DNA from 3 places in the Mesorhizobium sp. WSM4898 genome. Region 3 is predicted to be linked to each of the others. Evidence: riboswitches for the same ligand, from Rfam matches in the RefSeq annotation. Region 3 holds a riboswitch; each other region holds the start of a gene.

What was found. Region 3 has a riboswitch for thiamine pyrophosphate ahead of thiC (phosphomethylpyrimidine synthase ThiC). Riboswitches for the same ligand answer to the same signal wherever they lie in the genome.
Region 1: another riboswitch for thiamine pyrophosphate. It lies ahead of thiC (phosphomethylpyrimidine synthase ThiC); the one in region 3 lies ahead of thiC (phosphomethylpyrimidine synthase ThiC).
Region 2: another riboswitch for thiamine pyrophosphate. It lies ahead of thiB (thiamine ABC transporter substrate binding subunit); the one in region 3 lies ahead of thiC (phosphomethylpyrimidine synthase ThiC).

What each region holds. Positions count from the first base shown of each region.
Region 1 covers NZ_JARTVQ010000017.1:28,753-32,025, reverse strand. Annotated here, with positions in the region: gene P9228_RS30260 (metallophosphoesterase) at 1-165, opposite strand, end outside; gene P9228_RS30255 (hypothetical protein) at 657-920, shown strand; TPP riboswitch at 1,238-1,354, shown strand; gene thiC (phosphomethylpyrimidine synthase ThiC) at 1,458-3,273, shown strand, end outside.
Region 2 covers NZ_JARTVQ010000011.1:92,845-96,117, reverse strand. Annotated here, with positions in the region: gene thiP (thiamine/thiamine pyrophosphate ABC transporter permease) at 1-648, opposite strand, end outside; gene thiB (thiamine ABC transporter substrate binding subunit) at 865-1,872, opposite strand; TPP riboswitch at 1,915-2,028, opposite strand; gene P9228_RS28160 (thiamine diphosphokinase) at 2,170-2,814, shown strand; gene P9228_RS28155 (ABC-F family ATP-binding cassette domain-containing protein) at 2,816-3,273, shown strand, end outside.
Region 3 covers NZ_JARTVQ010000002.1:778,295-781,567, reverse strand. Annotated here, with positions in the region: gene thiC (phosphomethylpyrimidine synthase ThiC) at 1-1,517, opposite strand, end outside; TPP riboswitch at 1,629-1,741, opposite strand; gene P9228_RS11175 (beta-galactosidase) at 2,023-3,273, opposite strand, start outside.

The DNA of each region.
Region 1 (3,273 bases), on a different contig from region 3:
CGTCAGCCGCCGAAGTTTCGTCAAGACGGCACGCAGCGAAGACGCGCGTAGCTTCTGCGTTATTTTCGGAGCGAACTTGCTATCCTTGGCATCGATGTTGCTAGAGGAAGGATGCCAGTCCGGATAGTGAATATCGCCTACTTGAAGGATTCGCACCCGCCGCATAACTCGCCCCCCTGCCGAGAGCCATAGACTAATCCGTTCGCTTTTGCCAAGCGCGAACGATCATCCGCAGTGTCCTTAACGAGGTAGCCTGCACTTTTCGAGAATTGCCACGGCGGCTATTTTTCGGCTGTGAAGCACACGAGACCCGTGACGTGAGACCCAGTTGCTCAATGCCCAGTTGCTCAATGAGCTTTCTTACGAATAAGGGAGAATTTCCGCGGCCGGACTATCTCTGAGCGAGCGTGCATGACTGCCAACGGAAGGTCTTGCACGCACCCTTGCGATCTTGAGCAATGGTCGCCATGACTTTCTTCTTGCAGGCTTTTGAGTGGCCCAGCCTGCGATCACCAGACCCCACCGATTCTAAAGAGCGTGGCAGATGGGATAGTCGAGGTTGCCCGTGCACAGTCACGCTCAGGGCTTGCGCCGCCCAGAGGACACGCTGAAAAGGCAGATTGGGGCGCAAGCACGCCATTCACGAGAGGTTCGACATGAAGACCATGCAAGAAAAAGACATTCCGGCATTCGTACAAGCAGTTGTGGACGCCGGCTGCAAAATTTGCGCGATTGGCAACTTGGGATACGTCTTTGGCGATGCTGATTTCACGCCAGCGCAACGGAGGGCCGTCGAGCCACAGCTGCGTAGGATTGCTGAAATCTACGGCGAACGCGATCATCTCATGAACGAGATAGCTGTATATCTGCGGTCGATCGGACGCCATGTCGAGGTTGAGCCGAAGACAGGTATTTCCTGATGGCCGTGATCGCGAGAAGCCGTCTTCCAACCTCTGAATCCTAAAGGAGGTGACCCCCAAGGCCGTTCGTCACCTTCGACCAGAATAACCACATCCGTGACCGCCTGAGCTACTTGGTCGATACGCGCACATGGCCAATACAGTTTCTCCATCCTTCACGAAGCGAATGAGGCTTTGGCCATTCAGCCCCGGTCTACGGGGCGTGACTTGTCCCCGATGCATGCGCGAGCTCTCCGCCCGGCTGGCCGCCGGTCGTCGCCACCGGCCGAAGGCGCCCGAATGCGCTTGACAAGATAGCGTCAGCCCGTTCAACCTAAGGCATTCACCAGGGGAGTCCCGGCAAGGGGCTGAGATACTGCTGGCTTTCGCGGCGCAGTGACCCGTTGAACCTGATCCAGTTCATACTGGCGTAGGGACGGTGCAAGCGCTTTGCGGGAGTTTACGCCCGAGGTCCTGTTGCAGCAGGTCTACAGAAGCGTCTTTTCATCCTTCCGGCACAGAACTGGGTCTCCAATGCATGAGCAAAGGAGCCTCACGATGAATGCCCTCACCCCCGCCGTATCGACGGGACCACTGCCCGCCTCGCGGAAAATCCACAAGCCCGGCGTCCTCTACCCGCAGATCAGGGTGCCGATGCGCGAGATTTCCGTCCATCCGACGGCCGGCGAACCGCCCGTCACCGTCTACGATCCGTCCGGCCCCTACACCGATCCATCAGTCGAAACCAGCATCGAAAAAGGCCTTGCCCGGCTTCGCCACGAATGGGTCACGGCGCGTGGCGATGTCGAAGCCTATGACGGCCGCCACGTCCGGCCGGAAGACAATGGATTCGCCACCGGCGAGCGCCTGACACCGGAATTTCCGATACGCAATCGGCCGCTCAAGGCCAAGCAGGGCAAGGCGGTGACCCAACTTGCCTATGCGCGCGCCGGCATCATCACGCCAGAAATGGAGTTCGTAGCCATCCGCGAGAATCTCGGCCGCGAGGTGATGCGCGGCAAGCTGCAACGCGACGGCGAAGCCTTCGGCGCGGCGATCCCAGATTTCGTCACACCCGAATTCGTGCGCGACGAGGTGGCGCGCGGGCGCGCAATCATTCCCGCCAACATCAATCATCCCGAGAGCGAGCCGATGATCATCGGTCGCAATTTTCTGGTCAAGATCAACGCCAACATCGGTAACTCGGCTGTCACATCGTCGATGGCCGAAGAGGTCGAAAAAATGGTCTGGGCTATCCGCTGGGGCGCGGACACGGTGATGGACCTGTCGACCGGCCGCAACATCCACAACATCCGCGACTGGATCGTGCGCAATGCGCCGGTGCCGATCGGTACGGTGCCGCTCTATCAGGCGCTGGAAAAGGTCAACGGCATCGCCGAGGATCTGAACTGGGAGGTCTACCGCGACACGCTGATCGAGCAGGCCGAGCAAGGCGTCGACTATTTCACCATCCACGCCGGCGTGCGGCTGCACTACATCCCGCTGACCGTCGACCGGGTCACGGGCATCGTCTCGCGCGGCGGCTCGATCATGGCCAAATGGTGCCTGCACCATCACCGGGAGAGCTTCCTCTACGAGCATTTCGAGGAGATCTGCGACATCGCCAGAGCCTATGACGTCTCCTTCTCGCTCGGCGACGGCCTTCGTCCCGGTTCAATCGCCGATGCGAACGACGCGGCGCAATTCGCCGAACTGGAAACACTTGGAGAACTCACCAAGATTGCCTGGGCAAAGGACTGCCAGGTGATGATCGAAGGCCCGGGCCATGTCCCCATGCACAAGATCAAGCAGAACATGGACAAGCAGCTCGCAGTGTGCGGTGAGGCGCCGTTCTACACGTTGGGGCCGCTGACGACCGACATCGCGCCGGGCTATGACCACATCACCTCAGGGATAGGTGCCGCCATGATAGGCTGGTTCGGCACCGCAATGCTTTGCTACGTCACGCCGAAAGAGCATCTCGGCCTTCCCGACCGCAACGACGTCAAGATTGGCGTGATCACCTACAAGATAGCCGCCCATGCAGCCGATCTGGCGAAGGGCCATCCGGCAGCGAAAACCAGGGATGATGCCCTTTCGCGCGCGCGCTTCGAGTTCCGCTGGGAGGACCAGTTCAACCTGTCGCTCGACCCCGAAACCGCACGGTCCTTCCACGACCAGACCTTGCCCAAGGAGGCGCACAAGCTGGCACATTTTTGTTCGATGTGCGGGCCGAAATTCTGCTCCATGCGCATTTCCCACGACATCCGTGCCGAGGCCCAGAAGGAAGGCATGGCGGCAATGGCGGCAAAATACCGGGAGGGCGGCGATCTCTACATGCAGGCGGACGAGACTGGCGTACCGGTCGTGCCAG
Region 2 (3,273 bases), on a different contig from region 3:
CGTCAGTACGATTGTGAAGGAGGTGATGCACAGCATGAAGACCAGCCCGGCGACCCCCGGCAGCACCGTGCGCAGCGCCGGCCATTCGATCAGCCGGAAGGCCGACCGAGCGTCCATACCGAGCTGGCTCGCCAGCCGCCACTGGTCGGCCGGCACGGTGCCGAGCGCCTCGAGGAACAGCCGCGTGGCCAATGGCAGGTTGAAGAAGACATGCGCGACCAGGATGCCGGAAAGGCCGTAAATGCCCGGCCATTCCCCACCGCCGAACGTGCCGAGGATGCCGGCAAAATAACCGGCACGGCCGTAGAGCGCCAACACGCCGAGCGCGGCGACGATGGCCGGCAGCGCCAGCGGCACCGTGAACAACTGCAGGATCAGGCGACGTCCGGGAAAGTTCGTTTGCCTGGACAGGGCGCGGCCGACGAACACTGCCGGCAAGACCGAAAGCAATGTCGACAGCAGCGCCTGCCAAAGCGTGAAGCGGGCGACGCGGAGCAGATAGCTGTCGAAGGCCGCGGCAGCGCTGGACGGACCGCTCGCGCCTTCGAGGATCAGGCCGGCGAAGGCGCCGCCGATGAGCAAAGTGATGGCGACAAGGGCGATGATGCCGGCGGTGATGCGAGGGTCAGGGCGCGGCGTGGATTGCACGCTGCACCACGTTGGCTCGAGCTAGCGAACGCCACGTTCCGTCGCACCCCCCTCTGTCCTGCCGGACATCTCCCACTCTAGGAGGGAGATTGGCAGCTTTGCCGCTCTTCCTACACCGTCGGCGGCTAGCGAAATCACCGATGACCGCGAATTTCCCCCTTTGCGGGGGAGATGGCCGGCCGGACAGAGGGGGGTGCTCAAGCGCCATCCTGCGTCCTACTTGCTCATCGCCGCCAGCCATTCATCCACCCAGGCCTTGCGGTTGGCCGCCACCTCGTCCGGGCTGAACAGCAGGGTTTTGGTCGGCTTCACCAGCTTTTCGAAGGCCGGGTTGAGCGGCTTGTCGGTCTTGCCGGCCGGGAACATCCAGTTGGTCTCCGGGATGATGTCCTGGAACTTGGGCCCGGTCATGAAGGCTATGAATTTTTCCGCCAGCGGGTTCTTCGCGCCGGTTTTGGTGATGCCGGCGACCTCGATCTGCAGATATTCGCCCTCCTCGAAGGACGCCGCCTGATAGCGCTCGGTGTTCTCGGCCACCATGTGGTAGGCCGGCGAGGTGGTATAGGAGAGAACCATCGGCGCCTCGCCCTTGGTGAACAGACCATAGGCCTCGCTCCAGCCCGGCGTCACGGTCAGCACCTTCGGCTTCAGCTTGGCCCAGGCTTCCGGCGCCTTGTCGCCATAGACCGACTTGACCCACAGCAGCAGCCCGAGGCCCGGCGTCGAAGTGCGCGGATCCTGGATGATGATCTTGTCGGGGCCGGCGCCCTCGACCAGTTCCTTCAAGCTCTTCGGCGGCGTCTTCAGCTTTTCGGTGTCGTAGACGACGGCGAAATAGCCGTAGTCGAAAGGCACGAAAGTGTCGTCTTTCCAGCCGCCGGGCACATTCAAATCGGCCACCGCGCCATGCCGCGCGAATAGGCCGCTCGCCTTGGCATCCGCGGTCAGGTTGGTATCAAGGCCGAGCACGACATCAGCCTTGGTGCCGGCGCCCTCCAGCTTGACGCGGTTGAGCAGTGCCACGCCGTCGGCAACCGAGACGAATTCAAGATCGCAGCCGCATTCGGCCTCGAATTCCTTCCTCACCGCGGGCCCGGGACCCCAGTCGGCGGTGAAGCTTTCGTAGGTGTAGACGGTAAGCTTGTCTTTAGCCTCGGCAGGTCCGCCTGCCAAAAGCGAAACAAGGCCGACTGCAAGAACAAGGTTGGACAATAGCGAGCGCATCGGCGCCTCCTTCGTTCGCGTTAAAGGAATTGAGGCGTCGGATGGTCCGAAACGTCTAATCCCTCCGCCGGTACAAACCGGATCAGGTTCAGCGGGTTGGCTTTGTGCCTCTCAGCCGGTTCGCAAAATCAGCGTCCGGCACCCCGTTAGAGCATTTCGAGACATAGGCCCGGCCGATGCGGCGCGCAAGCGGAAGTTTCCTGGGCATCCATCAGGGTTCACCGCGGTAGCGAAGTGCGATTCCGTTTGGACGCGCCCGCTTCCGTTTCGTTGGCCGGGCTGGTAAGGGCGACGGCCATGGGCACATTCACCATCCTGCTTGGCGGCGATCTCGTCCGCACGCCTCGGCTCGATCGCCAGATCGAAGGCTCCCGCATCATCGCCGCCGATGCCGGTATCGGCCATGCCGATATGCTTGGCCTGCTGCCGGAGCTCTGGGTCGGAGATTTCGACTCGGTGCCGGCGAGCCTGCCGGAGAATCTGGCCGCCGTGCCGCGCAAGATTTTCCCGACCGAGAAGGATATGACCGACGGCGAGCTCGCCATTGCCGCGGCGCTGGCGCGCGGCGCCACCAGCCTGGTGCTGGCCGGCGCCTTCGGCGGCAAGCGCGCCGATCATGCCTTTCTGCATTTGGCTCTAAGCGTGCGGCTGGCCGAGGCGGGCACGACCGTGCTGCTGACCAGCGGCGCCCAGGAGGGCGTGCCCATCCTGCCGGGCAAAGCCGGCTTCGACTACGCCGAGGGCACGCTGTTCTCGGTGCTCGGCTTCTCCGACCTCGCCGGCCTGACGGTCTCAGGCGCCAAATGGCCGCTGGACGGTGTCGAGGTGGCGTTCGGCTCATCGCTTACCATATCAAATGAGATCAAGGATCGGCTCGAGATCGCGCTCGAGCGTGGCCGGGCGCTGCTGCTCGCCCACCCCTATCCTCTTCCCGAAAGCTGACATGGCCCCGCCTCTTCTCAATCTGGATGGCATAAAACTGACTTTTGGCGGCACGCCGCTGCTCGACGGCGCGGCACTGAGCGCCTCCGCCGGCGAGAAGATCGCGCTTGTAGGCCGCAACGGTTCGGGCAAGTCGACGCTGCTCAAGATCGTCGCGGGGCTGATCGAACCGCAGGACGGCGAAGTATTCCGCCAGCCCTCGGCAACGGTGCGCTACCTGCCGCAAATGCCCGATATGGATGGCTTCGCCAGCGTGCGCGCCTATGTCGAAGCCGGCCTCGGGCCGGCCGACGACCCGCATCGCGCCACTTATCTGATGGAGCATCTCGGCCTGACCGGCGAGGAGCGGCCGAACGACCTTTCCGGCGGCGAGGCGCGCCGCGCAGCACTCGCCCGCGTCATGGCGCCGGAGCCCGATATCCTGCTCCTCGACGAGCCGACCAATCATCTCGACCTGTC
Region 3 (3,273 bases):
GCGGCCGGATGGCCCTTGGCCAGATCTGCGGCATGGGCGGCGATCTTGTAGGTGATGACGCCGGTCTTGACGTCATCGCGGTCGGGCAGGCCGAGATGCTCCTTCGGCGTGACGTAGCAGAGCATCGCCGTTCCGAACCAGCCGATCATCGCCGCACCGATGCCCGATGTGATGTGGTCATAGCCGGGCGCGATGTCGGTGGTGAGCGGTCCAAGCGTGTAGAACGGCGCTTCGCCACAGACCGCGAGCTGCTTGTCCATGTTTTGCTTGATCTTGTGCATCGGCACGTGGCCGGGGCCCTCGATCATCACCTGGCAGTCCTTGGACCAGGCGATCTTGGTGAGCTCTCCGAGCGTTTCCAGCTCGGCGAACTGGGCCGCGTCATTGGCATCGGCGATCGAGCCGGGGCGAAGGCCGTCGCCGAGCGAGAACGCCACGTCATAGGCCCGGGCGATGTCGCAGATCTCCTCGAAATGCTCGTAGAGAAAACTCTCCTGGTGGTGATGCAGGCACCACTTGGCCATGATCGAGCCGCCGCGCGACACGATGCCGGTGACGCGGTCGACGGTCAGCGGGATATAGGGCAGGCGCACGCCGGCATGGATCGTGAAATAGTCCACGCCCTGCTCGGCCTGCTCGATGAGGGTGTCGCGGAACACCTCCCAGGTCAGTTCCTCGGCGACGCCGCCGACCTTCTCCAGCGCCTGGTAGATCGGCACGGTGCCGATCGGCACCGGCGAATTGCGCACGATCCATTCGCGGATGTTGTGGATGTTGCGCCCGGTCGAGAGGTCCATCACCGTATCGGCGCCCCAGCGGATCGCCCACACCATCTTCTCGACCTCTTCGGCCATCGACGAGGTGACGGCGGAGTTGCCGATATTGGCGTTGATCTTGACCAGGAAATTGCGGCCGATGATCATCGGCTCGCTTTCCGGGTGGTTGATGTTGGACGGGATGATGGCGCGGCCGCGCGCCACCTCGTCGCGCACGAATTCCGGCGTGACGAAGTCGGGGATCGCGGCGCCGAAGCTTTCGCCATCACGTTGAACTTTCGAACGCAACTGCTCACGGCCGAGGTTCTCGCGGATGGCGACGAACTCCATCTCAGGCGTGATGATGCCGGCGCGCGCATAGGCGAGCTGTGTGACGGCGCGGCCGCCGGCCGCGCGCAACGGTCTGTTGCGAACCGGGAATTCCGGCGTCAGGCGATCGGCTGAGACGAAGCCGTTGTCTTCCGGCTTGATCGTGCGGCCCTCGTAGCGCTCCACGTCTCTGCGCGCCTCGATCCATGCCTCGCGCAGCCGTGGCAAGCCACGCTCGATGTCGGTTTTCATCGCGGTGTCCGTGTAGGGACCGGACGAGTCATAGACCGTGACCGGCGGCTCGCCGGCGCTCGGGTGGACCGAGATCTCGCGCATCGGCACCCGCAGCTCCGGGTGGAGCTGACCGGGTTTGTGGACCTTCTTCGAAGCGGGCAATTCGCCGACGGTGACGGTCGGGGTGTGGGCATCCATGAGTGAGCCTCCTTGCTCGAGTGCACGGAGACCCAGTCCACGCGATGAGGAGGAAGTGACGCTTCGCTTAGGATGCGGGCACTGCCCGAATGCCGAAGCCGGATTGCCGACCCGCGAAACCTCGCACCGTCCCTACGCCAGTATGAACTGGATCAGGTTCAACGGGTCACTGCGCGCTATTAGCAGTATCTCAGCCCCTTGCCGGGACTCCCCTGGTGAGGCGCCTAGGTTGGACGATGCGACGCTATCCTGTCAACTCGACTTCATGACTTCTCCAGCCTCGAACAAGCGACGAGAAGGGGCGCAGCCACGCAGCTTTGATCGAGCAACTCTTACATCGACGCCCATTGAGCCACGACCTTGCGCGCGTCGAGCTGGCAGTCGGGGCCCACTTGTCATCCGCCAAGGAAACGCTTTTGCGATCCCTTGTGGCGGCGGATTGAAGAACGCATTTTTCGCCTCGAAGAGCATCTGTTCGGCGTCTACGGACGCTGGTTCGATTTGTTCAGGACCGAATTATTGCGCAGCCGTAAGGGTCGAGTTGCAGCGTTCCTTCAACGGCCTTGCCCGTCAGCAGGTCGAGGCCCTTTGGGACGTTGGTTACGATCACGGCGACTTCCGTGGTGTTCAGCACGAACATCAGCCGGCGGTCGTCGGCTTCCCTGACAGAGACCTCCACCCCGGCAGGCAGGTCGGGCAGCAAAGGCGCTATACCGGCTTTGGCCAGCACGACATCGACAAGCTTCTCCGTCAGTTGCGGCGTGAGATACGTGCCGACATAGACAACCCGACCTTGCCCAACCTTGCGGGCGGTAATTGCCGGAGAGCCGGCGGCGAAGCGGTTCGACCAGATGCCGAGCACCTCGGTGTCAGGCGCTACATCAAGCACCTCGTACAAATGCGCAGCCTGGAATTCTTCATTGCCAAGGGTGAACAGGTATTTGCGTTCCGCGGACGAGGCCGGGAGCGGCGGCGGTGCATAGGCGCCCATCGGAGCCGGACGAAACAGCGGAAACAGGCCGCTGCCGCCTTCGGGAACGACGCGGCCGAACTCCGCCACCCTGACGCCGCTCAGGGCTGCAAGGGCCTTGCCGGGCGCCTGCTCGCGAATGATGTGGTTGTTCTCGTCCCTCGTCCCGCTCAATGCCGATAGGATCAGCGTACCGCCGTTGCGGACGAATGTTTCAACAGCCTCGTTCCATTCATCCTTCCACATCACCCAATGCGGGACGTAGAGCGCCTTGAGCCGCGAAAGATCGTCTTCGGGATGAATGAACCCGCATGCAATGCCGTTCTGATAGCAGTGGCGATGAAGCAGCGTCGCGTCTTCGAGCGGACTGGGGAGGCCGATCGGATAGGTCTTGTGAGCCTCCTGGTTGTCGAAGTCCGCGCCGGCGATGCCGAGGTCCATGCGCACTGCGGTGCCAAGAATCTGCTCCTTCGCGGCGGCGATCTCATGGAAGAAGCGGCCTGCCTCGTCATAGCGGCGGCGCGGCACGTCGTCGTGATCGATGACGCCCATCCAGTAGATCTCGGCGCCGAAATGCGCGGGACGCCAACGAAAGAACATGACACCGTCGGCGCCGCGCGCCACCGAGGTCATGGCCATGCGACGCATCTCGCCGGGCTCCGGCGTCATCGTCGAGAAGCCGGGCTGGCTGCCGAAGCCTGAGGCCTGCTCCGGAACGATGAAGTTGCCGGAATAGGCGCGGCATATGTCGAGATGGAGGGCCTGGGTCGCCGCATGCCCGCCGGT